Regions from separate parts of the Fructilactobacillus sp. YLN 2412 genome, predicted to be linked through region 2. Evidence: riboswitches for the same ligand, from Rfam matches in the RefSeq annotation. Region 2 holds a riboswitch; each other region holds the start of a gene.
What was found. Region 2 has a riboswitch for thiamine pyrophosphate ahead of AC0GLR_RS06965 (ATP-binding cassette domain-containing protein). Riboswitches for the same ligand answer to the same signal wherever they lie in the genome.
Positions count from the first base shown of each region.

Region 1: another riboswitch for thiamine pyrophosphate. It lies ahead of AC0GLR_RS05935 (TenA family protein); the one in region 2 lies ahead of AC0GLR_RS06965 (ATP-binding cassette domain-containing protein).
Region 3: another riboswitch for thiamine pyrophosphate. It lies ahead of thiD (bifunctional hydroxymethylpyrimidine kinase/phosphomethylpyrimidine kinase); the one in region 2 lies ahead of AC0GLR_RS06965 (ATP-binding cassette domain-containing protein).

Region 1 is NZ_CM183165.1:1,167,503-1,178,254, reverse strand. Features, by position in the region: gene AC0GLR_RS05975 (winged helix-turn-helix domain-containing protein) at 1-76, opposite strand, end outside; gene AC0GLR_RS05970 (phosphate ABC transporter substrate-binding protein) at 192-1,058, shown strand; gene pstC (phosphate ABC transporter permease subunit PstC) at 1,072-1,995, shown strand; gene pstA (phosphate ABC transporter permease PstA) at 1,992-2,897, shown strand; gene pstB (phosphate ABC transporter ATP-binding protein PstB) at 2,913-3,701, shown strand; gene pstB (phosphate ABC transporter ATP-binding protein PstB) at 3,715-4,479, shown strand; gene phoU (phosphate signaling complex protein PhoU) at 4,502-5,176, shown strand; gene AC0GLR_RS05940 (Rrf2 family transcriptional regulator) at 5,299-5,730, shown strand; gene AC0GLR_RS05935 (TenA family protein) at 5,781-6,446, opposite strand; TPP riboswitch at 6,541-6,636, opposite strand; gene AC0GLR_RS05930 (TcaA second domain-containing protein) at 6,730-7,938, shown strand; gene AC0GLR_RS05925 (SGNH/GDSL hydrolase family protein) at 7,977-8,591, opposite strand; gene AC0GLR_RS05920 (phosphopentomutase) at 8,714-9,526, shown strand; gene AC0GLR_RS05915 (NupC/NupG family nucleoside CNT transporter) at 9,574-10,752, shown strand, end outside.
Region 2 is NZ_CM183165.1:1,376,085-1,386,836, reverse strand. Features, by position in the region: gene AC0GLR_RS06980 (ECF transporter S component) at 1-482, shown strand, start outside; gene AC0GLR_RS06975 (phosphatidylglycerophosphatase A family protein) at 536-1,024, opposite strand; gene AC0GLR_RS06970 (energy-coupling factor transporter transmembrane component T family protein) at 1,038-1,685, opposite strand; gene AC0GLR_RS06965 (ATP-binding cassette domain-containing protein) at 1,682-3,097, opposite strand; TPP riboswitch at 3,168-3,259, opposite strand; gene AC0GLR_RS06960 (biotin transporter BioY) at 3,450-3,989, shown strand; gene recA (recombinase RecA) at 4,036-5,157, opposite strand; gene AC0GLR_RS06950 (hypothetical protein) at 5,253-5,483, opposite strand; gene AC0GLR_RS06945 (APC family permease) at 5,627-7,060, shown strand; gene AC0GLR_RS06940 (AzlC family ABC transporter permease) at 7,075-7,782, shown strand; gene AC0GLR_RS06935 (AzlD domain-containing protein) at 7,769-8,095, shown strand; gene AC0GLR_RS06930 (GNAT family N-acetyltransferase) at 8,315-8,839, opposite strand; gene AC0GLR_RS06925 (thiolase family protein) at 8,918-10,096, opposite strand; gene AC0GLR_RS06920 (hypothetical protein) at 10,187-10,732, shown strand.
Region 3 is NZ_CM183165.1:209,232-219,983, reverse strand. Features, by position in the region: gene proC (pyrroline-5-carboxylate reductase) at 1-341, shown strand, start outside; gene AC0GLR_RS00875 (cation-translocating P-type ATPase) at 411-3,185, opposite strand; gene thiM (hydroxyethylthiazole kinase) at 3,327-4,112, opposite strand; gene thiE (thiamine phosphate synthase) at 4,114-4,764, opposite strand; gene thiD (bifunctional hydroxymethylpyrimidine kinase/phosphomethylpyrimidine kinase) at 4,751-5,566, opposite strand; TPP riboswitch at 5,671-5,759, opposite strand; gene AC0GLR_RS00855 (histidine phosphatase family protein) at 5,804-6,463, opposite strand; gene AC0GLR_RS00850 (YfhO family protein) at 6,465-9,059, opposite strand; gene AC0GLR_RS00845 (HdeD family acid-resistance protein) at 9,210-9,731, shown strand; gene AC0GLR_RS00840 (NAD(P)H-binding protein) at 9,808-10,752, shown strand, end outside.

The sequences.
Region 1 (10,752 bases), 210 kb from region 2:
ATTCTTGTTCGTTAAAAGTTTGACTAAAATCAATTGCTAAGCGTAAATGGCTTGTTACTAACGTTACGTGCTGCAAGTCGTCACCTCGTATTTTAATTTACGTAATCTTTACATAAAGCCAACATTACCTTTACATGAAGTAATTATACTTAGTTTTGTAATTAAATAAAGCAATTACTAGGAGGTTGCTGATGCATTACCAAAGATTATTACCAATATGTTTGGCAGCGATTGGAGTTTTAATGTTAACCGGCTGTGGCAATAAGGATAAACAGAATTCAGTTACATCTGTAGGTTCAACTGCGATGCAGCCGTTAGTTCAAAAAGCCGGAAGTGATTATCAAGCAGACCATCCCAAAGTCAGCATTACGGTTCAAGGTGGTGGGTCTGGAACTGGATTGAGTCAAGTTGAAACTGGAGCGGTAAATATTGGTAATTCTGATGTTTTCGCTGAACAAAAAGATGGAATCCATGCCAAGAAACTGATTGATCATCAAGTGGCAGTTGTGGGAATTGCCCCAATTACTAATCCCCAAAATGGGGTTAATAATCTTTCGGAAAAACAACTTGAGAAAATCTTTCTTGGAAAAATTAAAAACTGGAAAGAAGTCGGCGGGAAAAATTTACCCATTATTGTTATTAATCGAGCTCAAGGTAGCGGGACCCGTTCGACATTTGAAAAGAAAGTTTTAAAAGGTAAAGATGCGGTTAAGAGTCAGGAACAGGATTCAAACGGAACGGTGCAAAAAATTGTGGAAAATACTCCGGGCACCATCAGTTATTTATCCTTACCATATCTAAATAACCAAGTTAAAGTTTTGAGTGTTGATCATATTCAACCTAATTATCAAAATATTACGACTAATCGTTGGAAAATTTGGTCATATGAACATATGTATACCAATAAGCAACCTAGTCCAATCACCCAAAAATTTATTGCTTACATTATGTCAAAACCAACTCAGCATAAATTAGTTAAAGAAGCTGGTTATGTTAGTATTCATGATATGAAAGTGCAAATGGATGCTGCTGGTAAAGTAACGAACAAACCTAAATAGGAGGGAGTTTGAGATGAATAAAATGCAGCAAAAACTTTTGCAGCCTAGCAAAGCTACTCGGCAAGACCGATTTGGAAAAATGATTAGTTTGATTTGTATCGGCTTTATCATGATTCTGACGGTTGCTATCATTGGTTTCATTGCTATTCATGGGTTAGCTACCTTTTTTGAAAACCACGTTTCTGTGATGCAATTTATTTTTAGTAGTAATTGGAATCCAGGACAATTAGGCAAAAATGGTCAACCGCAAGTTGGAGCTTTTGCAATGATTGTTGCTTCCTTTGCAGTTACTTTGCTGGCAGCAATTTTAGCCACACCGTTTGCTATCGCAGTTGCTTTGTATATGACTGAATTAGCACCCAAACGCGGAGCAAAAATGTTACAGCCAGTCATTGAATTACTGGTAGGAATTCCTTCTGTTGTTTATGGATTCATCGGTTTAGTAGTAATTGTGCCTGCTATTCGTTCTGTGTTTGGTGGAACTGGATTTGGAATTTTAGCCGGTGCGATTGTATTATTTGTCATGATTTTACCAACGATTACTTCTTTGACCATCGATAGTCTACAACAGGTTCCAGACCATTATCGTAAAGCATCGCTTGCTTTGGGAGCGACTAAATGGCAGACGATTTATAAAGTAATCCTGCGAGCAGCATTACCTGGAATTTTAACTGCAATTGTCTTTGGTATGGCTCGGGCATTTGGAGAGGCCTTAGCTGTGCAAATGGTAATTGGAAATGCTGCTTTGACACCAACTAGTTTAACCTCGCCAACGGCAACCTTAACCAGTCAGTTGACTTCACAAATGGGAGATACAATTATGGGGACTCTGCCAAATAACGCATTGTGGTCATTGGCATTAGTACTTTTAATCATGTCAGTAATTTTTAACTTGTTGATTAAATTGATTGGAAAACGAGGAGAAATGAAAAAATGAAAAACTCAGTAAATAAGAAAGCGGAACGCGCCAATCAAGTTGCCTTATTAATCATCAAAGCAATGGTTGGAGTAGTAGTCTTAATCTTAATGGCTTTGTTGGGTTATATTTTGATAACCGGTATTCCGAATGTTTCATGGCACTTTCTGACATCTCCTTCCAAAGATTTTGGAGCAGGAGGCGGAATTGCCAACGAATTATTTAACTCTGTTTATATTTTAATAATCACACTGGTAATTTCTTGTCCGCTGGCCTTAGGAGCTGGAATTTATCTATCAGAGTTTGCAAAGCCTTCCTTTTTAACTAGTACAATGCGAACAACGATTGAAGTTTTAAGCTCGCTGCCTTCCATTGTAATCGGTTTGTTTGGATATTTAGTTTTGGTAATTAAATTTCAATTTGATTTTTCGATTATATCTGGTGCATTTGCTTTAATGTTTGTAAATATTCCCTTATTAACCAGAAATACAGAAGAATCGCTGAAAGCTGTTTCACATTCTCAACGTGAAGCAGGATGGGCACTTGGTTTATCAAAGTGGCGAACAATTTTAAAAATTATTTTGCCAGCCGCTGTCCCAGGATTAGTAACCGGAATTATTTTGAGTGCTGGACGAATCTTTGGTGAAGCAGCCGCTTTGATTTTTACGGCGGGTCAAAGTACTCCCGTGATTAGTTACGCTAATTGGAATCCATTTAGTCCTACCAGTTTTTTGAACCCAATGCGACCAGCTGAAACTTTGGCAGTTCACATTTGGAAATTAAATACGGATGGAATTACGCCGGATGCAACGCAAATTTCTAGTGGAGCTTCTGCAGTTTTAATCATTGTTATTTTGGCAATTATTTTACTTTCCCGTTTCTTAGGCAATTATCTATACAAGAAAATGAGCGGAACGAAGTAGAGAAAGGAATTTCCAGTGAATAAATATAATTTAACGGAAAACTATCTGACAGAGATTACCGACCCGATTGCGATTGAAACTAAACATCTCAATGTATTTTATGGAAACAAGCAGGCAACTTTTGATGCCAATTTGAAATTCCCTAAGCACAAAATTACAGCCTTGATTGGGGCTTCAGGTTCGGGAAAATCTACTTTTTTACGGAGCCTAAATCGTTTAAATGATGAGATTGCGACAGTTACAGGAGAAATTAAATATCAAGATGTTGATATTAATGGAAAAAATATTAATGTTTACGAAGTTCGTCGTCAGATAGGAATGGTTTTTCAACATCCCAATCCCTTTGCTAAATCAATTTACGAAAATATTGCGTTTGCACTCCGTCAAAATGGAATGACTGATGATTTAGATCAGCGGGTTGAAAAAAGTTTGAAAGATGCCGCCCTTTGGGATGAGGTTAAGGATAAGTTAACGACTAGCACACTTTCCTTATCAGGTGGTCAGCAACAGCGACTGTGTATTGCAAGAGCAATTGCCGTTCAGCCGGATATTTTATTGATGGACGAACCAACCAGTGCGTTAGATCCGATTTCTAGTCGTAAAATTGAAACAACCATGCAGGAATTAAAAAAGAATTACACCATTATTATCGTGACACATAATATGCAGCAAGCAGCTCGATCTAGTGACTTGACAGCTTTTTTCCATTTAGGTCATGTGATTGAATATAATCAGACTAAAAAACTATTTACGACTCCCAAAATGCCGGCAACTGAAGATTATATTTCCGGACATTTTGGTTAAGAAGGAGGATATGATGACTACTAACGAAACGGTGATTACTACCAAGGATGTACGGTTGTATTATGGTGAGTATGAAGCTTTACACGGCATCAATCTTGATTTTCAAAAAAGCCAGATTACAGCTTTGATTGGACCTTCTGGATGTGGTAAATCAACTTATTTACGTTGTTTAAATCGGATGAATGATTTGATTCACGATGTGACAATTACAGGTAGTTTTAAAATTGATGGTCATGATATTTATCGTCCGCAGCAAGATGTGGTTTCATTACGTAAAAAAGTTGGTATGGTATTTCAACAGCCCAATCCGTTTCCTTTTTCAGTGTATGATAATGTAGCTTATGGACTGCGAGTACAGGGAATTAAAGACAAAAAAATAATTTCACAAAAAGTTGAAGAAAGTTTAAAACAAGCAGCAGTTTGGGATGAGGTAAAAGATGATTTAACTAAAAATGCCCTTTCATTTTCAGGCGGACAACAGCAGCGAATTTGTATTGCCAGACTCTTAGCGGTTAAGCCAGACGTGATTTTGTTAGATGAACCAACCAGTGCATTAGACCCGATTTCTAGTGCTAAAATTGAAGAAATGTTATTGCAAATTAAGGACCAGTATACGATCGTTATTGTGACCCACAGTATGCAGCAGGCCTCACGAATTTCTGACAAAACAGCTTTTATGCTTAATGGTGATCTAGTGGAATATGGTGATACGAAAAAAATCTTTTTGAATCCTGAACAGGAAGCTACTAGTGATTATTTAAATGGTAAATTTGGTTAGTTAAACTAATAGGGGGTAAATTATGAGTACAGTATTTGAAGACCGATTAGAAAAATTACGGCAAAACTTCACCGACATGGGTGTTGATGTGAGTGAACAGATTTACCAATCGACTAAGTCCTACATTGACCATGATGTAAAGCTGGCACAACAAGTAATTGACGGTGACGGTGAGGTGAACGGCAACGAAATCAAATTGGAAAAACGAGCTATGGATTTGATTGCGTTACAACAACCGGTGGCCACTGATTTTCGCGTGATTATTAGCTACTTAAAATCTAGTACTGATTTGGAACGAATCGGTGATAATGCAGTTGGGATTGCAAAAGAAACTATTCAAGCTAAAGGGAATCCCCGCATGCCAGATGTTGAAGAAGTAATTGCTAAAATTACAAAACATATTCGTAAAATGTTAGAACAGGTTTTGGAAGCTTATACTACTTTTGACGCCCGGATTGCTCCGACAATTGTCCAAGAAGATCACAAAATTGATGAATATTATCAAACAACTCGGAAGGTAATTACTACTGGAATTCTCGCTAATCCAGAAACGGCAATAGCAGCATCGAGTTATTTAATGGTGATTAGATTATTGGAACGAATTGGTGATCATATTGTTAATTTGGCTGAATATCTGGTTTACTGTGATACTGGTAAAGTAGTTGAGTTGGGTGAAACAGACCAGGAATTAAGATAATCTCTATCAACTATTTTTTATTAGTGAGCTTGCGTTTGTAATCATAAGTAGTTAATTATAAATAAATTCCTTTTTTGTAGTACAATCATAAAAAGTACATTTATGGTGAAAGAGGTTAGATTATGTCTTATTCTGTGGGATTTTCCCAGTCATTGGAGATTTTGTTTTACATTGAATTAAAAACAAAAATGGGAGCAGAGACATATTTAACCATTCAACAAATTTCCCAGACTTTAAATATTCCGATTCCCAGTGTTAAAAGATTAGTAGGGATGTTAAAAAAGTCAGATTTGATTGATTCTAAAAAGGGAACTAAAGGTGGTTTAGCATTGGCCAAAGCTGCTGATAAAATCCGATTTTATGATGTTTTTGAAGCAATTGAGGGATCGAGTGCCCTCTTTAAAGTGTATGATGACTTTAATCCGGAATCATTTATCCATCAGTCAGAAGCTGAATATATGCTGAATCAAATTAAAGCTATTTTAAACATCACTGAGAAGCAAATGTTAAATGAATTAAAGCAAAAAACATTGGCGGATCTTTTTAATCATTGAAATTAAATAAAGTGCTGACTAGCTAGCCTTCACTGCTAATCAGCACTTTATTATTTTTGTGGATATGCTTGTTCCCAAAATTTTAATTCCCATTGGCAACTATCTAAAAAATAAGTTTCAGCTTGCCTTAACTCAGCATTAGTTGCTGTGTTAGCTAGTTGGTCAATTCGGTTAAAGAAATGTTTTGACATATCAATATCTTCACTATTAGTTTTTCCATAAAATTCAATCCATTCTGTAAAGGGATTATTTTTTCCGGTCTTTCCTTTCGCTATCATTTTCTTCGCTAATACTGTATAAGTCCATGGACAAGCGGTCAGAGCTGCTAAGGTATTTAAGAGCGAACCCGAATCGGCTGCTGTTTGCATATGCTCTAAATATCCTTTGGTAATTGCACCCATTGGTTTATTTGCTTGATCATCATAATTGACTCCGGCAATTTCACAAAACATTTCGTGGGGCGAATGTTCATGGCCGATTTCAGTTTCAGTATCTTTCATTAATTGGGTTTCTTGGTTATCGTTAAGATTATCTGTTAATGATTGATAGGTAGCAATAAACCCCTTTAGGTACTGTTCGTCTTGCTGAACATATTTTAATAAGGCTGCCTTAGGGACATAACCGTCACGGATTCCTGTCACAAACGGATGATGATTGATGTTTGTCATGATTGGCTTAGCCTGTTGCTGTAAGTGCTTTGAAAAAGCTATTTGCATTACTATTACCTCCAAGATATTATCTAGGGCAAGAAAAAAGCCCTCAATAATTTGAGGACTTAAGATTTATTTACATAGCAAAATAGAGTAACTTTTATCATATGTAACGTTTCCCTTCGCTAGTACTAACTAGAGCAGGTTCAACGGGTATCATCTCAGCTGAAAAAAATCAGCACCCCAAACTATTTAGTTTTAAATACTTTGCTAGTATAACGGTAAAACAAGAGTTTAACAACTAATAGATGTTTGGTAGAATAAAACAACTTGTATTGGAGATGAAAAGATGCGACGCAAACACCGAATAAAAAAATCCCATAAAGGCTTCTGGATGACTTTGATTATTTTAGTACTGATTTTGGCTGGTATGGGCTGGTATGGAACACAATATTATTCAAAACAAAACCAAATCAAACAGTTTATTTCAGGAATTGAAAATAATGAGAATAAAACCATTCTTAATAACTTAGTGGTTTCTGATAAAAATGTCACGGTTAATTCTGCAAGCATTCAACCGCTAATCAATTATTTCCAACAAAATCCTGCCGCGTTAAAGCAGTTAAAAGTAAGTCTATTGAATAATGATTCAGAACAAGGGTTTAAAGCTGTGCATCGTGGGAACTATTTTTTGATTTTCCCCCATTATAAAATTGAAGCAACCGCCATCCATCCGTTGATTAAGTCAAATTATGCTGGAGTGCCGGTTAAAATTGATGATAAAATCATTGGAAATACAGGTATAAATGATAGTTTACGCGCTCCAGCTATGATGCCCGGTTTTCATTCAGCATCTGTGAACTTAAATCTTAATAATCAGCCAATTAAAACGAATAAACAGTTTAGTATGATAGCCGGTCAAAACGAAACGGTTTCCATCCCACTTAAAATCATTAATTTTAATGCCAAAGGATTAGCTAATTCCCAAATTTTTGTCGATGGAAAACAAGTGGGAATGATTGGACCTGACGGAAAGGGAACAGTTAAAAATGTTCCAATAAAATCCGATAGTACCAGTTATTTAAAAGTTCCAGTTGATAAAAAGACGGTTAAAAGCGATGTTAAATCAATTGGAATGAAAAATAACAATCAAACATTAAAATACAAATTTGCTAACGTAGCTAGTAAATCAGATTCCACTAATTTATTAAATGATATTTGGAGTGCCGTAAATGATGGTACTAACAATAATAAATCACTTGATGATGCTAATGTTGACGATTTATTTGCTAAGGGGAAAAATGGGGATGCCTATCATTCATTATCTGACTTAATTAATCATAATCATGACGATAAAGCTCATTATGATAATTTAAAGTTAAAGATTACCAGCTTGAAACCAGCAGGCGACATGGAAACAGAAGTTTTATATCAAGTTAGTGTAGATGTTGATAAAGATAATCAAACTAATCATGAAACAACCCAATATCGTGCGGTCATTCAGCGTGAAGGATCTGGAGATTATGTGCTAAAAAGTAATGATCAAGTTAATAATTAATTAACAGGGTCGCGATTCTCATAAGAATCGTGGCTTTTTTAACGATTAGTAATAATAAAATTGGCGATAACTTGAGCCATTTTTTTATAGGTTGATGCATTAGGATGCAATCGCTGATCGCCTAATGCTGTCCGATAGTTATTAATATCAATGAGATGTGGAGCGGTTTTTCGCCAATTTAAAATTGGTAAATTATTTTTTTGATAAACTTTTGTTAGCATCTCTAAGAGTTCGGCAAAAGTATATTGAGCTAATCCACTTACATTTAGATTGTCAATGCCGCCATCAAAACGATTAGTTGGTAAAATTCCAAGGAGATGGATATTAGGATTTTCCTGTTTAATTTTAGTAATATTCTTTTGTAAAATTCGGCTAACTATTTCCAAAGTTTCATAACAGTGAGCAAAATCATTGGTACCATATGCAATGGTTGCGACTTGATAATCTTTAAAATTATGTGTATTAACTTGATAAGTTAAGTCTCGCTCGGTATTCCCAGAGATTGAACCGGCATTGACACCGGCGTTAGTAATTTCAAAATTGGGTAATAACTTTGCCAAATAATAAGAAACGTTGTGGGTTAAGTCTTTTTCGCCGTCAAAACCGTTGGTAATCGAGTCGCCTAAGAGAATTAAATTTTCTTTTTTTGTCATCATTATCAGTCCTTTACGTATTTATTTATAGATAATTTTAACGCAATTTAGCTGAGTTATTGCTAGGAGAAGTTTCTTAAGGTATTATTAAGATAAGATGATTACTTTTTGGAGGGTTTTAAGTGAGTTATAAGCGAGTAATTTTAGTGGATTTAGCTGCATTGGGGTTGCGCTCCAATACGGAATCTGCACAACACAATTCAGATAAGAACACTATGTTGACCCACGTTTTAAAGCATTCATCCGACTTTGCTCTGCCGTCGTTACATAAACTGGGGTTATTTGCGGCTTATTCAGATGCTGATTTTGGGGACAGTAATGAACCAATTGCTACTTATGGATTGGCATTGACACGATCAATCGTGAACAAACCATTGTCTGGTTTGCGTGAAATGTTTGATTGTTCTTTGAGTTATCGAGTTTCCAGTGTTTTTGAAGAAGTTGCTAAACGCAGTGAAACAGTGATTATTTCCCGCTTTTTGAGTTATTTGTTTGCCCAAGAGTTTTGTAATCTTTTCCAAATTGGGACTGATGAAGCAGCTTTTTCGGAATTAGATCATCAATTAGAAAAAGTAGAAACTGGCTTTATTTATGCACAACTTCCTGATTTGCAAGAATTTGATGAAAAAAACCAGGTAAACAATTTTATGTCTGAGTTATCAGTTGTTGATAATTATCTTGGTAAATTAATGAATAATTTACATGATGATGATTTATTAATGGTGGTTTCCAGCCGAGTAGGAGATGCTCAATCGCGTGACGGATTTTCAACTTATAAGATTCTTCCAGCAATGTTATATAATAACAAAGCCCAAAATCATCACTTCCAGGAAGAACCTTATGTTTGCGAAGTCGGATCGACAGTATTAGCTGCTTTAGGATTACAGGACAGCGTTATTTCGCCAAAACACAGCTTGTTGCCTTTCATGAAGTAACAATTTAAATTAATTGATACTTACAGGACAAGAGGGGAATTTAATCAATGAACACATATCTGATTGTTAATATTATTGGAGTGTTGGTCTTTTTAGGAATCGCATTTCTTTTTTCTAAAGATCATAAAAATGTTAATTGGCGTTCAGTTGTTATCGTTCTAGTTTTAAACTTAGTAATTGCGTTCTTTCTAACAAACTTTAGTTGGGGAAGAGACATTGTTAAAGGTGCAGCTAGCGGATTCCAATGGCTGGTAAACATCTCTTATACCGGGATTGCTTTTGCTTTTCCCGACTGGGTTCATGTTAAACAAATGAACTTCTTTACTTCAGCTTTACTACCAATCTTAATGATTGTTCCATTGTTTGATATTTTAACTTACTTTGGAATCTTGCCATTTTGTATTAAGTGGATTGGTCGAGGAATGGCATTTGTAACTGGTCAACCTAAATTCGAATCATTTTACGCAGTTGAAATGATGTTTTTAGGTAATACTGAAGCTATGGCTGTTTCAAGTGTTCAATTAAAACATATTTCTAGTAAACGAGTTTTGACCATTGCGATGATGTCAATGTCATGTATTACCGCAGCGATTGTGGGTGCCTATGCTCAAATGGTGCCTGGTCAATATGTGTTAACGGCCATTCCGCTGAACATTTTAAATGCGGTTGTTATTACTAATATTTTGAATCCTGTAAAGGTTACTAAAGCCGAAGATAAGATTTACGAAGTCGGCGATTTAGGCGGTAGTCAAGAAGCTGATCATCAAGTTGCAGAAGAAACAGTTTCAGACAAACCAGAAAAACAACATCGTGAACCATTCTTCTCATTTTTAGGTGATTCAATCTTAAATGCCGGGAAATTAATTTTGATTATTGTGGCAAACGTAATTGCTTTTGTTGCTTTAGCTGCTTTGATTAGTAAATTATTGGGATTAATCAACCCTTGGTTATCTCTAGAACACATCTTAGGAATTATTATGTTCCCATTTGCTTGGTTAATGGGTCTTGATGTCAACCATGCGTTCCAATTTGCCCAATACATGGGAACTAAATTGATTACAAATGAATTTGTAGTTATGGGACAAGTTGCTCCACATATTAATAACCCACATCTTTTCAGTGCTCATTATCGTGCTGAATTAACGGTTTTCTTAACTTCATTTGCTAATGTAAGTACAGTTGGGATGATTATCGGATGTTTAAAAGGTTTAGTAAATCGTGAAAAA
Region 2 (10,752 bases):
TAATGGATCCAATTTATACTGCACTAACTGCTATATTGACACCGTTAGGCTTAGCTCCATTTACCAATGCAATTTTGATTGGTTTTTGGACGATGGGTGGACCATTAGCATTAATGATAATTCGCATTCCTGGATCTGGATTATTAGCTGAATTCTTTGGGGCTGTCGTAGAAATGCTACTTGGCGGTATTTGGGGAGCAGCTACTTTAATTTCTGGTTTAGTTCAAGGATTTGGATCTGAACTAGGTTTTGCTTTTACTGGCTATAAAAAATACAACTGGTTTGGTATGACTTTATCAGTTATTACAACAACGGTGGTAACGTTTGGTTGGGAACTAATTAAACATGATTATGCTGGTTTCAGTTTTGGCATGATTGCAGCATTGTTTGTGGTTAGTTTGATTTCTGTTTTTCTCTTTAGTGGAGTTTTGACCATGGCAATTGCTAAATTGTTAGAACGAACTCATTTGATTGAAAAATAAATTTAAAAAAATGACTTCTGATTTTTTCAGAAGTCATTTTTTGTTGGAGAGAATTATGAATCAGCATGGGCTAGTTTAGCAGATACTGCTGCCACTAGTGCTCCCACTAAATCATCAATAAAAGTAGTAACATGTTGAGAATCATGGTCTAATTTTCTGATGATTCCTGGTTTATTAAGATCAATTTCATTGAAATTAGTCATACCGATGGTTCCATAAACGGTCGCAATTGGAAGCGCTAAAACTTCATCAACTCCGAAAACACCGAGATCATGACGAATAATGCTAGCTAATGGTTCTTGTAATTGATGCTGATTAGTTAAAGTGTCGAGCTCTAAACCCACTAACGCATGATCTAAGACCTCTCGTTTGTGTAAGACTGTTTTAGTAATTTCGTCTATTTGTGTTAGTGAAGGAACGTTACTATATTGTTTTTGCAAATTATAGGCAAGTTGTGAGATGGTTCTGATGGTAATTCCATGATTTTTCAAAGATTTACAAACAAATTGATATGCTTCTTGATCTGGATATTTATAATTCATTGTTGTACCTCGTTTAAATTGAAAATGCTAAAATCTGGACAATTATTAGAATTCCAATAAAGATTAGCATGTCCTTTTTACTAATGACGACTTTGGTAATGAAAGTACGTGGTTGATTTTCAACAAAACCTTGAGATTGCATAGCTTGTGACAGGTCTCCTGACCATTGTAAGGCAACTAAGAGCGCTTTAAAATATAAAGTTGGTTTCCATGGATTTAATTGTTCACCACGCATATTTCCATTGGCGCGAATAATCTGAATTTCGTATTTTAAACGGGGGACTAGATTGATAGCTGCGAGAACGCCGTAGACAAATTTAGCGGGCACATGAAAATTTTGTTCTAGGGCTTGGGCTAAGCTAACGATGTAGGTGGTTAATGAAAAGCTTAGTCCCAAGTAGACATAGGCATAAAGACGAGTAAAAAGGACCATCCCCATATAAAGTCCGTGGCTGCCATAATATAGTTGGGAGAGAAAGATTCCCACGGCTGGGACAAATGCAATCAGACTAAAAATAGCAATCGTTTTAAAATGAACTCGGTGCCAGAAAAGGTAAATTAGGGATGCAGCAATTAAAAATAAATTAAGCCAAATGTTGGTTAAAAAAGAAATTTCAAATGCAATTATGAAAACTAATAATAACTTTAATGCTGGATTCATTCCAGGTCCTCCTTATACTGCAATTCTTGATTGGCGAAATTAACGTGATAATTAAAAAAGTCATTAAACTGATAGATTTGGTGACTAATTACGATGGTAGAATGACCGCGATTTAGAAAACTAGTTTGAATTAGATTTTGTACTTGTTTGATAGATGCAACATCTAAACCGGAAAATGGTTCATCAAGTAGCATAATTAGCGGATCTCTAATTAACATTAACAGGATTTGTAATTTTTTCTTTTGTCCGCCGCTCAAACTATAAACAACCTGATCCATTTTATGATCTAAATTTAGGGTAGCTAGTGCTTGTTTGATTTTTTCGTTCGTCCAAAAATCACTTAATGCATTTTTCTGTGCCAACATTAATTCTTCTTGCATGGTAACTGCTAAAAACTGGTCTGCTGCATTTTGAAACACGAGCACTAATTGTTTATAATATTTTTTATTTTTAATTTTTTGTATATTATTGTCATCTAATGTGATAATTCCCTGATACTTTTTAAGTTTACTAATAGAATAAAAAAGGGATGATTTGCCAATTCCACTTGCTCCTGTCAGAAGCGTGCACCCATTATAAAAAGCAAAATTGGATGCATTTAATAGTGTAGTGGCAGGAGTTTTTAAAATATAATTTGTTAAAGAAATAATTTTTGGCTTATTTTGCTTAGGAAGAGCAAACGAAATTTTTGGTGAATGAGAATTATTCAAGAGACTGTTCATTTCTGATAATGGTAATTCTGTAATTTGTTCTTCATGGACTTGAAAAAGATCATCTGCTAACCCAGCATAACCAGACAAATCATGATCAGAAATTACAATAGTTTTATGTTGTTGTTGTTTTAATTGCACTAATTTATTTAAGATATCGCGTTTGGAAGCCAAATCAATACTTGCAAATGGCTCATCTAACAAAATAATATCTGAGTTCATTGCAATTAGAGTTGCAAGGACTACTTTTTGTTTTTCACCCCCTGAAAGTGTGATGATCTCACGATTTCGCAATTTTTCAATTTCACAAAAGGCAAGTGCTTCATCAGTTCTTTTTTGAATTTCAGGAGAAGGTGTTTGAAGATTTTCGAGAGCGAAGATGATTTCTTCTTCGACTTTTTGCATGACAAATTGTTGATTTGGGTCTTGAAACATCATACTAATTAATTTTGATCGTTTTGTGGCTGAAACATTTTTGATATTAGTTGATCCTAGTATGATTTCCCCTTTAATTTCACACTTTTGATTTTCTTTCTCACTCAATCCAGCCGCTAAAGTTAAAAGAGTAGATTTACCACATCCGGATGGACCAGTTAAAAGCGACAATTTGTTACTTGGAAAAGTAACATTAACATCTTTGAAAATTGGTTTCTTATTGGATGTAAACTTAAAATAAAAGTTTTTTACTCCAATGTTTGGCATAATAGCTTCCTCCAAATAAAAAGCCGTCTCCTAAAAAGGAAACGGCTAAGTTTTTTGTTGTAATTAGACAACTGAATGTCACTTTATTACCTACGCTAGCATTACCTAGATCAGGTTCAACGGGTATAATCTCAGCCGTTATTGGCACCCCAGCTATTTAATTATCTTTATTGTATCAAACAATATTGCCTAGCGGTGAAAAGGATAACAATTAAATGACAAAAGTGACAGGATTACAATTTTGTATATTTGAAAACATTGTTCTAATCGGATTTCGTTAAAAATCATTTGGCAAACGATTGCTTCTCAATGATAATTAAGAAATATATTTAAAAGGAGAAAGAAAAATAAAATGAAAACAAAAGAAATTGCTTATTGTGGAATGATGGTTGCTATTATTGCTGTTTTAGGTTTAATACCACCCATTACAGTTCCGATAATTCCAGTGCCAATCTCATTTCAAACGATGGGAATCATGCTGGCAGGCTGTTTATTGGGAAAAAAGTTAGGCACTATCAGTGTAATAATCTTTTTATTGTTGGTAGCAGTTGGGATGCCGCTTTTAGCAGGATTTCGTGGTGGAATGGCTGTTTTTGCTGGTCCAACGGTTGGTTTTTTAGTTAGCTGGCCATTTTGTACATATTTGATTGGTTCGTTAGTCCAGCTAAACGATGGGAAGCATCAATTAATGGGTTATATAGTTGCCAACTTAATCGGTGGCATGCTATTAATGAATTTGATGGGAGGAATTGGATTATCATTAGTTACTCACATTTCGCTTGAAAAAGCATTATGGTCTTGTTTAATCTTTTTTCCGGGTGATATTGTAAAGGCTGTGATTGTAGCCATAGTAGTTTGGCGAGTGAAACAGCATCATTTTATAAAATTGTAAAAAATAACCTCTAACTGTAATTTTAACAGTTAGAGGTTATTTTAAATTAGATATCTAATTTTGGATCTTCAACCTTAGCATCAGCTTCTGGTTTAGATTCTTCTTTAGTATCTTTTTTCTTAGGCTCATCTTTAGTTGGCTTTTCTGGTTCTTCGGTTTCAATACCATAAGCAACTCGAACTTTATGAGTGATTTCTTCAACCATTTCAGGTTTTTCTTTTAAGTTGGCTACTGTTTTGTTAAGTCCTTGACCAAGACGTTCTTCGCCATATGAATACCATGATCCTGATTTGTTCACGATATCTTTTTCAACGGCTAAGTTCACCATGTCAGCTACTGGTTCAATCCCATGACCAAAGCTCATTAAAGTTTGAACTACTTTAAATGGAGGAGCTACCTTGTTTTTGGCCACTTTAATCTTGGTTTCTTTACCAACAACTTCTTGACCTTCTTTAGACTGTTTTCCACCACTAACTCGTAGACGAACACTTGAATAGAACTTCAAAGCCCGACCACCAGGAGTAGTTTCTGGACTACCAAACATTACGCCGACTTTTTCACGTAGTTGATTAATGAAAATAACTACTGTGTTAGTACGGTTAATATTGGAAGTTAATTTTCGTAATGCTTGAGACATCAGGCGAGCTTGCAACCCAACGTGAGAGTCACCAATGTCTCCTTCGATTTCTGACTTTGGAACTAAAGCTGCAACCGAATCGACAACAATTAAGTCAATTGCACCTGATCCGATTAAAGCATCCGCAATTTGTAGTCCTTCTTCACCTGTTCCTGGTTGTGAAAGTAATAGGTCGTCGATATCAACGCCTAATTCTTTGGCATATTCAGGATCCATCGCATTTTCAGCATCAATGTAAGCTGCTGTCCCACCGTTTTTTTGAATTTCAGCAACGGTTTGTAACGCGATCGTTGTTTTACCGGATGATTCAGCACCGAAAATTTCTACTACACGACCACGAGGAAATCCACCAATCCCTAACGCGATATCTAATGATAAAATCCCAGTTGAGATTGCTTCAACGTTAGTAGTAGGAGATTCTCCCATGCGCATAATTGCTCCGGTACCAAATTCCTTCTTAATTTGTTTTAATGCTTTATCAAGCTCGACTTGACGAGCTTCTTTAGCATTTTTTTTAGAACTTGAGGCCATAAAAACACCTTTCTATTTATTAAACATGAACATTTGTTCGTGTAACGATATTACTTATTTTACATTATTATTTACGTAAAACCAAGTAAAATAAATTAAATCTGTTTTTTAATTATATAAGGTTTGTTGTCATCATTATTTTTTTCAGCATGATCTTTTAAAAAAATGTCAAATGAATCATTGTTCTTACCATTTACAACAATTACGCTCGCATCTTCAAGGTTGTTGTGTTTTTGGCGATAAATCTTGGCACTGCGAACTGCCTCGTTATAATCTTGAAAGTTTCCTAATGAATTTCCAGGGTTAAAAAATACTGTTTCAGCCATCATATTACCACCTTTCATCCTAATTATAACGTATTTAAAAGTTAATGTATCTTTATGAAATTTTTAATAGTATAATTTTAAAAAAGATTTAATAAAAAACAAAAAATGATTAAAAAATAGGTTTAGTTGGAGGTTTGCGAAAAATGGGAAAAATTTGGGAGCGAATTACCCGAAAAGAAAGTCCGCAAAACTTGGAAGCAAAAGATGCTAATTTAACTCCGCATATGACTGCTAAAGATTTGCTAGGATTAGGCTTAGGTATGGTAGTTGGAACGGCAATTTTTACTTTACCAGGTATCGTAGCGGCTGAACATGCTGGTCCAGCAGTTTCCTTATCATTTGTACTGGGAGCTATTGGAGCTGGGTTAGCAGCATTAGCTTATGCCGAAGCTGCATCGGCTTTACCAGTCGCTGGTTCGGCATTCTCTTGGATTAGTGTCTTATTTGGAGAAGGATTTGGATGGATTGCTGGTTGGTTAATGCTTGCAGAATATTTTTTGGCGATTACCTTTGTGGCTTCAGGCTGGTCAGCTTATGTACAAGGATTCTTAGGAGAATTTGGGTTTCATTTACCACCAATGCTTACCTCAGGATATAACCCTAAAACTGGGGGTTTTTTTGATATTTTCGCAGCTCTTTCCATTATTTTAGTCGGGTTATTATTGAGTCGTAAGTTAAAAGGCGTTAATCGGTTGGAAAATGTTTTGGTAATTTTAAAAGTAGCCGTAGTGTTGCTATTTATTATTGTTGGTTTTACTTCGATTAAATATTCTAATTACCATCCATTTATTCCAGCCCATAAAGCTGGAACTTCATTTGGTGGATTAACTGGTATCTTAGCGGGAACTGCACAAGTTTTTGTAGCTTACGGTGGATTTGATGTGATTGCGTCTAATACCGCTGAAACTAAAGATCCGGGTAAAAATATGCCGCGGGGAATTATAGGAACGCTGATTATTGGAAGTGTCTTATTTGTTGGAGTTTCATTAGTGCTGGTGGGAATGTTTAAATATTCTGATTATGCTGGTAATGCCGAACCTTCTGCCTGGGCATTGCGCAAAGCAGGTCATTTTATTACTGCTAATATGTTGGCAGTAGTTGCAATTGTGGGGATGTTTGCTTCATTAATTGGGACCCAAATGGCCAGTTCGCGTTTAATTTATGCCTTTGGCCGTGATGGGCTACTGCCTAAAAAATTAGGTAAGGTTAATCAACGTCATATTCCAGGAAATGCTTTGCTGTTAGTAACAGTTGCAGCTGTATTAGTTGGATCAATGCTGCCCTTTACTTTTTTAGCAAATCTAGTTTCAGCCGGAACTTTAATTTCTTTTATGTTTGTTTCATTGGGAATTTACGCTTTACGTCCTCGAGAGGGAAAAGATATTCCAGTGCCCAAATTTAGAATGCCATTTTATCCAATTTTACCAGCAATTTCTGCCTTATTTTCTTTTGTGATTTTCTTAGAGTTGAGTAACGACGCTAAAATTTTGACTTTAATTTGGGCATTAATCGGAGTTCTTATTTATGTATTTTATGGGATGAAACATTCAAGTATTGCAACCAAAATAACAAAATAGAAAAGGTGATTGGTTTGAATGGGGAACTAACTGCAAAAACAGGAATCAAAGATACGATTCCAACTTTATCCGGATATATTGGTGTTGGATTAGCTTTTGGAATTGTAGCTAAATCTGCTGGTTTAAATGTGATTATGATTATTTTGATGTCAGCGATTACCTATTCTGGAGCAGCTCAGTTTGTGATTGTTAGTATGTTGGTTGCTGGTAGTTCCTTTTTTGCGATTATTTTATCTGTATTTTTGCTTTCAGCTCGTATGCTGTTAATGGGGATGACGGTGGCTCCCTATATGAAAAAGGAGTCAATGCTAAAAAATATAATTATTGGTTCATTATTAACGGATGAAACTTTTGCACTAAGTATGAATAAGTTAAATGTTACTGGGCGATTGTTGTCTTTTAAGTGGTTAAACTCAGCAAATTTGATTGCCTATTTAACTTGGGTAGTTTCATCTGGAGTTGGTGGTGCTTTAGGCGGATTAATCCCTAATCCAAATCAGTTTGGACTGGATTTTGCTTTTTTGGCGATGTTTATTGGATTATTATATTTACAAGTAATTGCTGACAAAACCATGGAATTTAAATTACAGCTAGCGGTGATCTCGATTACTTTGGGATTAACTTATATTGGTCTGATTTTCATCCCAAGTAACTTATTATTAATCGTTGTCACTTTAGCTGGATGCGGATTTGGAGTGTTTATAAAAGATGCCTTCTTTTAAATTTATTTTACTTGTTATTGTTGGATGCGGGTTAGTGACGTGGCTATTAAGGGTAATTCCATTTGTTTTATTAAAGAAATTTGAGTTACCGCGTTCCTTTGTACAATTTCTTAGTTTTGTACCGATTGTGATTATGGCAGCGTTATGGTTTAATGGATTATTTGTACAACATCTAGGGCATTTTCCCACGATTAATGTTCCTAATTTGTTAGCTTCAATTCCTACCATTATTGCGGCTGTTATTAGTAAAAATTTGTTGGTAATTGTGGCAGTGGGAATTGTTTCTTTGGCACTAATCAGAATATTAATATAAAAAATACCAAAGCTAATGGCTTTGGTATTTTTTATAAGAAGTAAATTAAAATAAGAATTAGGCAGAACATGATGGTCAGTGCAATAAAACGCTTTGACAAAATGGTATGTTGTTCGTGATAGGTCCAAAACATACATGCCAAAGTTATCACTAACGCTGCTACTGCCATAATTAGTAATTTTGTTAAAACTGCCTGATTACCCATTTAAATCTCCTATACTATTGAAGTTCAATTTGATATGCGTAACGGTCATCATCTTCAGCTTTGGTACGAATGATACCTCGTCTAGTAAATCCACTAGCTAAGATGATATGTTGCATTCCTTCATTTTTAGGATGGGTATCAATTCTGACATCTTTAAATCCTAATAAGTCTGAAATGGTTAATAAACCACTAATTAATTTATATGCAAGTCCTTGACCACGATATTCATGTGATACAGAAACACGATGAATGGCAGAATAATGAGCTTCAGAGCCGTTTTTCCATTCTCCTTCTTCCATTTCAAGATAATCAGGATCGATACCAAGATGAAGGGTAGCTGATCCAGCTACTTTTCCATCGATATCAAGTACATAACTAATGCCATTATCAATATCTCTTTTTATATCGGCTTGGGAAGGATATGTTCCTTGCCATTGGTTAATTCCCTGTTCTTTTAGGAAACCTCTTCCTGCATTGATAATTTTTGAGATTGCTGGTAAATCTTTTTCAGTTGCTTTTCGAACATAAGTACAAGTCATAATAAAACACATCCTCACTGTTTGGTTTAACGAATTTCAATTATAAAGAACTGCGGTAAAATTTACAACTAACAATAATTATTTCAAATGGATACTCATTGCCATGGCCATTCCTCCACCAATACACAATGTTGCTAATCCATTTTTTTGTTGAGTCCTTCTTAAATTATTAATGAGTGTGATTAAAATCCGAGCGCCAGAGTCTCCAAGTGGATGTCCCATTGCGATTGCTCCCCCAGTGATATTTAACTTATTATCTGGGATTTTCAAATCACGAGATACAGCAATACTTTGAGAAGCAAAAGCTTCATTTAGCTCGAACAAATCAAAATCTGAAATAGTTTTATTTTGTTTTTGTAATAATTTGTTTACAGCATAGTAGGGTGCGTATCCCATAATATTAGGATTGCAACCAGCTTCAGCATATTCGTCAATAATTGCTAAAGGTTTAATCCCTAGTTCCTCTGCTTTACTTTCTTTCATTAAAACAAGAGCAGATGCACCGTCATTTAAACTGGCAGCATTACCAGCTGTAACAGTCCCAGTTTTTTTAAATGCAGGATTTAATTTACTAAGCTGTTCTAAATTTGTATCAGGACGAACAGTTTCATCTTGAGTGTAAGTAATAGTTTCTTTTTTACCATTAATTGTGATGGGGATTATTTCATTTTTTAAGTAATCATTTTTGATGGCTTGGGCTGCTTTTTGATGTGATAATAATGAAAATCTATCTTGATCTTCGCGAGAAATATTGAATTTTTCTGCGACATTTTCAGCTGTAATACCCATTGGTTCATTTGTTTTAGCATCATTGAGACCATCAGTTTCGATACTGTCTTCCATGGTAAAGGCACCAAATTTATGCCCTGTTCTAGTTTTTGAATTTAAATAGGGAGCATTTGACATACTTTCAGTTCCACCGGCAACAACAATCTCTGCATCGCCATTTAAAATGGCAGTTTGCCCCATTCTAACAGCTTTCATACCAGATCCGCATACTTGATTAATGGTACAAGCAGTGCTGGTAGCCGGGATACCTGCATTTAGTTCAATTTGTCGAGCAATATTTTGACCACCACCTGCTTGAATTACGTTGCCAAAAATAACTTGGTCGACCGCACCTGGATCAAGATTAACTGTGGTTATAGTTGCTTTGGCTGCAATTGTCCCTAAGTCTACTGATGATAAACTTTTTAAATTACCGTTAATTTTACCGATTGGAGTACGTTTGGCACTTACGATTGCAATTTTTTCCAATGATTATTACGCTCCTTGTGTTAATTTATGTTTACATTATACCTGGAATGTTTTTGATAGTATAATAATGGGAATGAAAGGATGAGAAAAATGGATAAAGAAAAACAAGTTCAACAAGTTGGGGCAATGATTGATAAGTGGTTGGATGCAATTGATTCTGAAAATGATGTTAAAAGATTAGATCCGGATCGAATTCGTGAGATTGATGCTATTATAGATAGTTTTGTTGAAATTGCTATTGTTGGTTTGAATAAACAACCTAATCAATGGAATGATGAAGTAGTTGGTGAAGTAATGTTTTCTCGTTTTCTACTATTATTAGAAGAAAATGAAAAAACTACAAGCTTATATGAATTAATTCCATTTGCATTAAAAAAATTATTTGGTTATTTAGGAAAACAAGGTTTATTACAAAATTCTTCTCATTTGATTGATTGGGTTAATATTAATTCTAAGGGATTAACGTCATTGTATGATCCAAAGTTTGATGCTTTTTATCGTGATTTGTCTGATGCTATGCGTAGAGAAGGAATTAATACGCATGACAAGAAGGCAGTTGATGATTTCACAAAATTATATTTAGAACAACATCCAGATTCTGGGATTGAATTATATAGTGATGATAGAAAAAAATAATTTGACTTTTTTTGACCAAG
Region 3 (10,752 bases), 300 kb from region 2:
TCTTAAAATCACTTGGTACATTAGTTCCAGTCGCTGAAAAAGATCTTGGTATTGTAGGAACCGTAGCAGGTTGTGGTCCCGCCTTTGTGGATGTCTTTTTAAGCGCTCTCTCAGATGCAGCCGTGCAAAATGGTTTAGATCGTGAAACTTCATATGAAGTAGCTTCTAGCATGGTTTTTGGAAGTGCTAAATTAGCTCTTGATACCAAAACCAATCCAGCTATCTTAAAAGATCAGGTAACTTCTCCAGGTGGTTCAACGATTAAAGGTGTAGTTGCTTTAGATCAAAACGGTTTTAGAAATGCTGTTAACCAAGCAGTTAATAAAGCCAATGGTTCATAATAATTAAAATATTACATGCAAAAAGTCCAAGTAATTAAAAAATTTAATTACTTGGACTTTTTTGTATTATTATGCTGTTTTCTTCTTATTCAGATATTTTCTAATAAACCATTTACGTGCTTCATCAATTAAAATTAGCGGAACTGGGATACATAATAAATAAATCCAATCTAGCAAATTAATTGGTGCAGTTCCAAAGAGTCCATGAACAAAAGGCATGTAGATCAAAAATGCCAACAAACAAATTTCAAAGACGATTCCCCACATAATTCGGTGGTTAGAAAAAATCCCAATCTTAAACAATGATGTGGTTTCCGTTCGACAGTTCAACACAGTTGCTACTTGACAAAAGACAATCGCTGCCAGAGTCATCGTAGTTGCTGCTGCATATACATAACCTCCATGAGCTAGAGGTACACTTGGCCAGCCATACTGCCAATTGACAAAGAAGTATGCAGCAGCTGAAACCAGAGACCCAATCAAACCATAATAACAAAAACTCTTTAATAGAATCCCTTTATTTAACAAATGAGCATCCCGTTTTCGCGGTGGTCGCTCCATGATTCCCGGCTCGCTTTTTTCAGCTCCTAAACCTAGAGCTGGCAACATATCAGTTCCTAAATCAACGGTTAAAATCTGCATTACCGTTAATGCCAAAGGAATTAAACCGCCTGAAATAATAAACAGTAAGGATGGAAACGCTTCCGACAAATTACTATTAAAAATATATACCAAAAATTTCTGGATATTACTGTAAACCGTTCGCCCTTCTTCAATTGCGGATACGATTGAAGCAAAATTATCATCAGTTAAAATCATATCGGCAGCTTCTTTAGCAACATCGGTACCAGTTACTCCCATGGCAATTCCAATGTTAGCTTTTTTCAAAGCCGGTGCATCATTCACACCGTCACCAGTGGCTGCGACAATCTCACCATTAGCCTGACACATTGACACGATTCGATATTTATCTTCAGGAGCAACTCGTGCAAAAATCACTTCGCCTTTGACTGCTTGACGTAGTTCATCATCACTCATCTGATTTAATTCAGCACCAGTAATTACGCGAGCCTTGTCAGAAACAATTCCGATTTTAACTGCAATACTTTTAGCAGTTAAAGAACTATCCCCGGTTACCATAATGATTTTAATATCAGCGGTGTGACATTTCTTCACAGCATCATAAATTTCTTCTCGAGGCGGATCCTGCATAACAGCTAATCCGACAAAGATTAGATGCTGTTCTGTATTTTCAATCGTAGCACCAGAAACATCATCAGCAGTAATTGTATTATAAGCAAAAGCCAATGATCGTAATCCTTGGGCTGCATAATCTTGATTAGCTTGATCGATTTTAGTTTTATCAGCATTGGTCATGGGGCGGACTTCGCCATTAATTAAAATTCGGTCACAGACCTGCATCATGTTCGATAGAGCCCCTTTGACATACACAGCAACTTTGCCATCAGGTTCCTGTTGCAAAGTAGTCATCCGTCTTCTGGTTGAGTCAAAAGGTAATTCTTTCAAACGAGGAGTGGCTTGCATGCGTTGATCTAAATCCAACCCGCCTTTTGCCGTTAAAATGTTTAATCCGGCTTCAGTTGGTGTTCCTAAAATTTTAGGTGCGGTTTTCCCTTCTTCGCCGCCTTGCACTTTCGTATCATTATTTAAAAGGGCAATGTCTAATAACAGTGACAAATCTTTTTCATCTTTTAAATTAACATTTTGCTGATTAAATTGAATTTTTCCGTTGTTAAAATAACCTATTCCGGTAACCGTGTATTCCTTATCAGGAAGCCAAATGTGATTAACAGTCATCTGATTTTGCGTTAATGTTCCAGTTTTATCAGAACAAATCACATTGGTTTCACCCAAAGTTTCCACACTATCCAAGTTTTTCAATAGCGCATGTTTTTTAGCCATAACTTGGGTTCCGTGTGCCAATGACAAGGTTACTGTTGGCAATAGACCTTCAGGAATAAATGCCACAATCATTCCTAATGCAAAAATAAATGATTTGGCAATTGGATAATGCACAAAGAAAATAGCTAAAACAAAGAATCCAAGTCCAATTACTAAAGCAAGTACAGAAAGCTGACGTGTAAGTCGATTTAATTCTTTAGTTAAAGGAGATACCGTCCCTTTTTGATTTTGTGTCAACTTGGCAATTTGACCAAATTCAGTATTCATACCCGTTTCAACTACCATAACCGTAGCTGTTCCGCTAGTAACCACCGTTCCAGCAAAAACAATATTATCAATTGCAAATTTGCCATCGCCATGTTTATAATTGGCAAATTTATCGACAGGGACAGATTCACCGGTTAAAGCTGATTCATCAACTTGCAACGATGATGAATTTAAAACTCGCGCATCAGCTGGTATTGCATCTCCTGCTTGCAAAACGACTAAATCTCCAGGAACTAAATCTTCAGCTACAACCTGAATCTTTTTCCCATCCCGAATCACACTTACATATGTAGGTAACATTTTACTTAAAGCATCCGTGGCTTTTTTGGCGGCATGTTCTTCCCAATAAGAAAACAACCCGTTGATAATGTTAACCGCCCAAATCGCAATCCCAAGTTCTGGAGTCCCTGCTAAAATCGCAATCACACCTGAAACCCACAAGAGACAAGCCATCAACGAAGTGAAATTCTTAATAAAATTCAAGAATCCATTTTCTTTTTGTCCCTTTTCAATGACATTCTTTCCCACGGTTTTCAGCTTTTGCTGAACTTCGGTGTTGGTTAGTCCATCAGTAACTGATGATCCTAAATCCTTCACTAGTTCGGCAACTGGGAGCTGGGCGTAATCATCATCTGTCATTTTATGATCCATCATAGTTCACCTCATCTTTAAAATCATTCTAACTCTTTAAAATTTAAAACAACTAAAATATATGTTAACCCTTTTAAGCCTAAATTCAACAGTTAAAAATAACTTTAAAGTTACAAAAAATCCATCTCAATGAGATGGATTTTTTTATCTTTTTTCAATTTTTAGTTGCTTAAAAAAGGTTTTATCATCTAAACTAGCTAAATTATCATATGTGTGTTGCAAAAATGTAGCAGGCTTTTTATGCTCCGAAGTAGCCAATTCTGCTACCACTGGTAAAATTCCGGTGGTATAAGCAAGTGTTTCTAATGAGTTATCAAGGCTCAAACCGGTTCCTAAAATACCATCTAAAACATCACCCATTCCCACGTTTGTTTTTAACATGGGAGCATCGTTTTTTATCAGATAAACAGTCATACCATCTGTCACAATATCAGTAGGTCCAGAAATCACAATCTTAGTCTGCAATATTTTCGCAGCCGTTTTAGAAATTTGAATTGGATCACCAGCTCCACTTCCAGCATCAATCCCATGACTTTGCCAATTTATACCTGCTAATGCTGCAATCTCACCAACATTTCCGCGAATAGTATCAATCTGTACATTTTGCAAAATTTGTTTCACTCGTTCTTCTCGCAAAGCTGTTGCACCAACCGCTACCGGATCTAAGATCACAGGAATCTGCATAGCATTAGCCTGTTCTCCTGCTCTTAAAGCACAGAGCTGTGCAGCTGGATTAGTTGATCCAATGTTAATAGTTACGGCGTTAGCTAGCTTTACCAAGTCTTTAACTTCAAGCGGATCGGCTACCATCATCGGAGAACCTCCCACATAGTTAATTCCATCAGCAACATGTTGAGGAGTAATAAAGTTAGCAATATTTAAGACAATCGGACTTGTAGCTCTAATTTGCTGAATAAAATCTTGCTTCATGTTAATTTCCTCGCTGTTTTAAAATTTGGACGGTCTTTTTAATATCTGAACTTTTAGTAATCGCTGATATCACAGCAACCCCTGCAACTTTTTCAGTTTTAAAATCAGTTGCATTATTTTCATGAATTCCACCAATCGCAACGACTGGTTTGTTAGTTTGTGCCACTACTTCGTTTAAACCCTGAATTCCAATTGGCGCTTTCACATTAATTTTGCTAGAAGTTGCAAAAATCGGTCCAACTCCAAGATAATCAACAACTGGTAAGAACGACCGACTGTGTTCTAATTCTTCTAAGTTATGAACTGACAACCCCATCATCAAATCAGGGGCTAACTGGTGAATCACGTCGGCACGTTTATCACTTTGACCAACATGAATTCCTTCAGCACCAATTGCACGAGCTAATTCATAATCATCATCGACAAATAACGGAACTTGCTTTGTTTGCGTAATGTGATGCAACTGCTGTCCTAGAGCAATTTTTTCCGCTTTCGTTAAAGTTGTTCCATCTTTTTCGCGATACTGTACAGCTGTCACTCCTGCAGCAAGTGCTTCTTTGACAATTTTTAACAATTGTTGGGGATCATTATTAGTATTTTGCGTTCCAATCACTAAATAAACTTGCAGCATCTGTGATTTAAATTTCATCATTCTCATCCTTCCAATTACCATGATTCAACGGACCATGTCCATGACCAATATACAAAGGTTGTTGAATGATACCAGCTAAATAATGATGTGCTTTATTAATGGCCGTTTTAAGATCATCGCCTTGAGCTAAATAAGCTACCATAGCTGCTGATAAAGTATCGCCGGTTCCATGAGTTCTTTCTGTGTTAATTCGAGGACTCGTCAGCCAATAATCAGTTCCATCTGCTAATTTAACGTAATCAGAAACGGTTGCATCCTGTGCATGCCCGCCTTTAATAATCACATTCAAAACTCCAAGCTGCTGAATCTTTGTAGCAGCCTGTTTTACATCTGTCTCGTTATTAATTTTTTGATCAGCTAAAATCTCTGCTTCCGGCAAATTAGGCGTTACTACATCAGCTTGTGGTAACAATTTTTCTTTGAGCGTTTTGATCCCCTGCTCGGTTAATAAATGAGCCCCGCCTTTGGCTACCATTACCGGGTCAACTACTACATTTTGTAAATGATACTGCGCTAAGTTATCTGCCACCATGGCAACGTGTTCTGCATCAAACAACGCTCCTGTTTTAGCCGCCTTAATCGAAAAATCAGCCAAAATTGATTTAAACTGTTCATTCACAATTCCTCGTGGTAACGGGTATTGTCCTTGCACTCCTAATGTATTTTGAGCTGTTACTCCTACCACTACATTGGTACTAAAAGTTTGACAAGCCTGCATGGTTTTTATGTCAGCTTCAATCCCTGCTCCACCGCCAGAATCAGTTCCAGCAATCGTTAATGCTTCTGGAAATTGTTTTTTCATGTCAATCACACTCCTTGTTTCCTAATTTAATTCAAAATAAAAAGTCCTCAGCATTGAGCTGAGAACTCGAAAAAGTTGTTTAATTTAAAAGACAAATTGTCATGCATAAATTAAGATAAGTTTCCTGCGATAGTCCGAACTATATCAGGTTCAATGGGTATAATCTCAGCTCAAGGCACCCCAACTTCTTATTTGATTGCTTTCATTTTAGCATAGATTCATTAATTTAGGTTTAAATTAGATGTTATCATCCAATTTATTATAATATTCGACCTTAATCGTATCAGGAAGAATATTTAATTTTGTAATACTTCCATTTTGGGCCGGCTGACCTTGATCAAGTTCAGGAGCATAACGATCCACAATCGAACGAATCGTCATTCCATGAGATACAATCAAAATTATTTCACCATCTTTAGTATTTTCGCGGATACGGTCAAATCCCCGATCGATTCGCGTCCAAAACTGTTGATTGTCTTCGGCATTATGGTATAAATCAGCTTTGGCAATTAGATCACGAGCTCGTTCTAGTCCAAAGTGTTCCAAAACACCCTTTTCATTGGTGATTTTAACTTGTTCTCCAACAAACTGCCACATTTGTTCCAAGTTGTCGCCTTCAAAATAACCGTGGAATTGTTCTCGTAATTCTGGGTATTGATAGGTAATAATATTAATCCCATTCGGATTTTCTTTTAAAATTTGACGTCCAGTTTCAACTGCTCGACCAGAATCACTGGTAAAAGCGGCGTCAAAAGGCAGAACAGATAAACGACGACCAGCTTCTTTGGCATCATTTATTCCTTTTTCAGTCAAAGGTGAATCAATCCAACCTTGAACTTTGTTATAAAGGTTTAAATATGTTTGTCCGTGACGAACTAAATAAGCTGTAACTCCCATTTTATTTCTCCTTATTTTTGTTTTTTCTTCTAAAGTAGATTAATTCCCCAACAACTCCAAGAATACCAAGCACTGTTAAAATAATGCCTACTAACAATCCAGGAGTATGGTATGTGAATTCTAATTTGTGTTTTCCAGGTTTTAACTTAATTCCAGTTAAACCGTTAACTACTTTCTTAAGTCTAACAGGTTTTCCGTTATCAGTAACCTGCCATCCCTTATCATAAGGAATACTAATCAATAATTGTAGACGTTGTTTAGTGGTTCGGACAAATCCAACAAAATGATGACCCTTAAATTTCAATTTTTGTGGATCTTTAACTTGGAGTTTGTATGGCTGAGTATCTTTTACAAATTGATTGAATTTATTTTCATCAAACCCTGCTAAATCACGATCTAAATGCTTAACCTTCTGATTTGAATTAAAGGTAATCGTGTATGACTGACCTTTTTGATAACGTCCCACTCTGATAATCTCTGCTCCAAGCTGATGATAAGCAGTTTTTAAGGGTTTTCCATCAACCTTAATCCGTAAAAATTGATTAGGACTGGTTGTTGGTGAATCAAAGTATTGAATACCATTCATTTGCGGGGTAGTTTTAACCGTATATTGATATCCATGACGCTGTTTTTCAACTTGAACGTGGTTGATTTGGTTCGCCACAAAATAATTTTTCTGACTTCCCGCTTCTTTTTGGACTAATGAGTTCAAGTTTTTAAATACATTATTCTGTTCAAAGTGCAATCCGTTAATCTTATCGGAAACAGCATAACCAAGCCCGTTAAAGCGATTATCACGACGAGTATAATATTGCCCATTACGGTTAATCTGAACGTGATTATCAATATTTAATAACTGATTAGTCACCGGCATCGAGCCATTAACACTAATTCGTCGTTCATTACGACTGTATAATCCTAGTTTAGACAACGAATCGTGCGTATGAACATTTAGGGAAGATGTATAACTATTAACGCCAAAGAAATTATACAAAAGCGAATCATTATATTGATTGTAGTTAATGTTAAAACTTTTGCCATAAAGCTGGTTATTTATATTAGAACGCCCAAATTGGTGTTTGCCGGTTTGTTCTGTCTTAATAATTTTGGCAGATTGATCAAAGGCATGAGCAAACCGTTTCTGGCTACCATACTCATGCGTTCCGCCTAATGACATCCAAGCATTTGTACCCATTTCTAAAGCTACTAATACCAACATTAACCACCAGACTCTATTACCATAATGATTAATGGCGAGTAGGAATAAGACCGTTGCCAAAATAAACAATAAAGCCCAAGGCAAATGCCAGTAACTCGCAACGTAAAATGGAGTTGACCAGCCAAACTTGCCCGCTATGAAATATTCGATGGCAGCTGAAACATAACCCAACGTTACAAGTCCAGCTATAATTGCTCCAGCTTTAACAACTATTTGATTATTTTGAAACGCTCCCTTTAGATAAGCTTCATACCCAAGCATAATTACAACAAAACTCAGCATATAAACTTCTCGGAAAGGAAATCCAGCTGGCATTTGGAACATATGCCAAATTGTATCAAAGGTTGAAATCAGCATTCCAAAAAAGATTGCTCCTACTAGCCAGTAAGAAGCATGTTTTTCTTTTTTACTAACTCGTTTTGATAACCAGAAAACAAAAAGGCCAATTTCAAATAACGATCCAATAAAGAAAGACGGTTCGTGATTTAATCTTCCCACAAAGTTAGTTGCCCCAACGCCTAAACTCACAAATGCTGAAGGTAAAAACCGCAAGGTAGGTAAGAAACTAACTAAACTAAGACTTCCCTTTCCTGTTGATAGCATTCCAACAATCGTGGGAATCAACATGAAACATGATAGCATCGCCGCTAAAATCGAACTAATTACATATTTACAGGTCATTGCTCCATGTTCACGCAAATAATACCAAAACTTAGTTCCAGCAGGTCGATGAAGTAATACTAGGTAAACGAAGTAAATGACAGAATAAATACACATCATGTAACCCATGTAATAATTCAAAATGATAGCAATCGTCAAAGCAGCAACGTAACAGCCCCATTTACCTTTAGTAAATAAACGTTCTAGACTCAAGGTTAACAAAGGAAGCAGCATTAAAGCTTCCAGCCACATAAAATCATAAAAATACATTGCCACAAAACCACATAATCCATAGGCAATGGCAGCTAACACTTGTTGGATATCTTGCCGATGATACTTAACATTCAAGAAAAATTCCATCGATAGGCTAATCAAACCAATCTTAATCACAATAATGGCTTCCATTAATAAAGGCACATTAGCAGCCTTTACAAATACTACTAACAGATTCAATGGACTCATCAAATAATAGGTATAGATAGGAATGGCGTTATCCCCAAGCGATAACATAAATGAGTATGTACTAAAAGTATGATGCACTAACTGACTGCGCAAAAAATCAAAAAAAGGCAGATATTGCGTCGCCAAATCACTCACCAATAAATTATGACTCCCAAATGGCTCAATGCCGCGAAAAGCAAACGCCACCAAAATCACAACTATTGGAATGATAAAAGCCGCTAAATAATATTTAGCTCCATGTAAAAATTTTTTCATGTTGAATCAACAACTCTTTTCGTAAGTTAACACCCGACATTTTCTTTTTAAGTTTACTATAAAATGCTTGATTTCACTAGCAAGCGATAATAAAAACCGAATCTGTGATATAATTAAGATTGTATAAAGAAAACGAGGGAGGATAATTTTATGTTTAGTTCAGAAAGAAAATTTGATCCATTTACATTAGTACTTGGAGTCTTATTTGCAATTATGTCACTGGTAATCTTAAGAAATCCGCTTGGTTCATTAAAAGTATTGATTTATGTAATTGCAATTGCATTAGTTGTTGAAGGAATTATCAAACTTGCTGATACTTCAATGATTGATAAAACTTTAGGAATGAGTTCTGGCTGGTTAATTTTCAGTGCCGTAATCGATTTGATTTTAGGTGTGATGATTTTCATCAAACCCGAACTTGGAACAGTTTACATTTGGATTGTTCTTGCACTTTGGTTCATCTTTGATTCATTCTTTGAACTCTGGGCAAGTCGTTTCATTAGTAAACAACACAAAGGTTACTTCTGGTTTGACGTAATTCTTGGTGTCTTAGGAGTTATCTTAGGATTCATTCTTTTATTCAGTCCTGGCATGGCAGTTAGTGTTGGCCTATTCTTAGTAGCCTTCTACTTCATGTTCTTCGGTATTTTATTAATCGTTCGTTCATTCTAAGTAATACAATTCAGAACATGGAATCTTTCCATGTTCTTTTTTTATGCTAAAATATTAGCAAAGGAGTCCTAAAATTATGAAATATGCAGTTACTGCTGGAACAGGTCGCTTTGGCGAACGAGCCATTTTGAAATTAGTGACCTTAGTTCCATTTTATGATATTGTCGTGATTGCTCGCGACACTGAAAAAGCCAAAAAAATGTTTCCTGCTGGTTTGGAGATTCGTCAAGGAGATTATAATGACGAAAAATCAATGGAAAAGGCCTTTAAAGATATTGATCGAGTTTTATTCGTTTCTTCCCAACCAGATCCTAACCATCCGCGACTTGATCAACACCAAAAGGTTGTTACAGCTGCGGCTAAAGCTGGTGTTAAGTTCATAGCTTATACAAGCTTCCCACATGCCAATGTTAGCGAGGCACCACTTGCTCAAGATCATCGAAAAACTGAAAAAATGATTATTGATGCACGCTTGCCTCATGCTTTTTTACGCAATAACTGGTATTTGGAAAATGAACTGGATTTAATCAAGCAAGTTGTTAATGGTAATCCCCTGATTGATGCTTCCGGAGACGAAACGGTCGGTTGGGCAGAAGAAATTTATTATGCTGAAGGTGCTGCCCGTGTTCTTTCAATGATTGAAACCACTCCCTTAGAAGTTTATGAATTTCACGGTGCACAACATACTTACCACGAACTTGCTAAAGCAATCCATGAAGTAACAGGTAAAGATTTCCCAGTTAAATCAGTTGACTTAGCTGAATATCAAACTGCTTTAAACCAGGAAAAGCTCCCTGCTGATGTAATTGCTTTTAAAGTTGCAATTCAAAAATTGATTCGTTCTGGTGCTTTAAACGAACGAATTGGAAAAAGTGCAGTTAAATTTGGAATGTCTCATGAAGAAATTCTAAAAAATAATACCGAAAATGAAAATGCTTTAGAAAATGTGTTAGGTCAGCCGTTACCAAGTTTGTCAGATCAAGTTAAAGACTTACTGACTAAGAAACCTGAATACCTGATT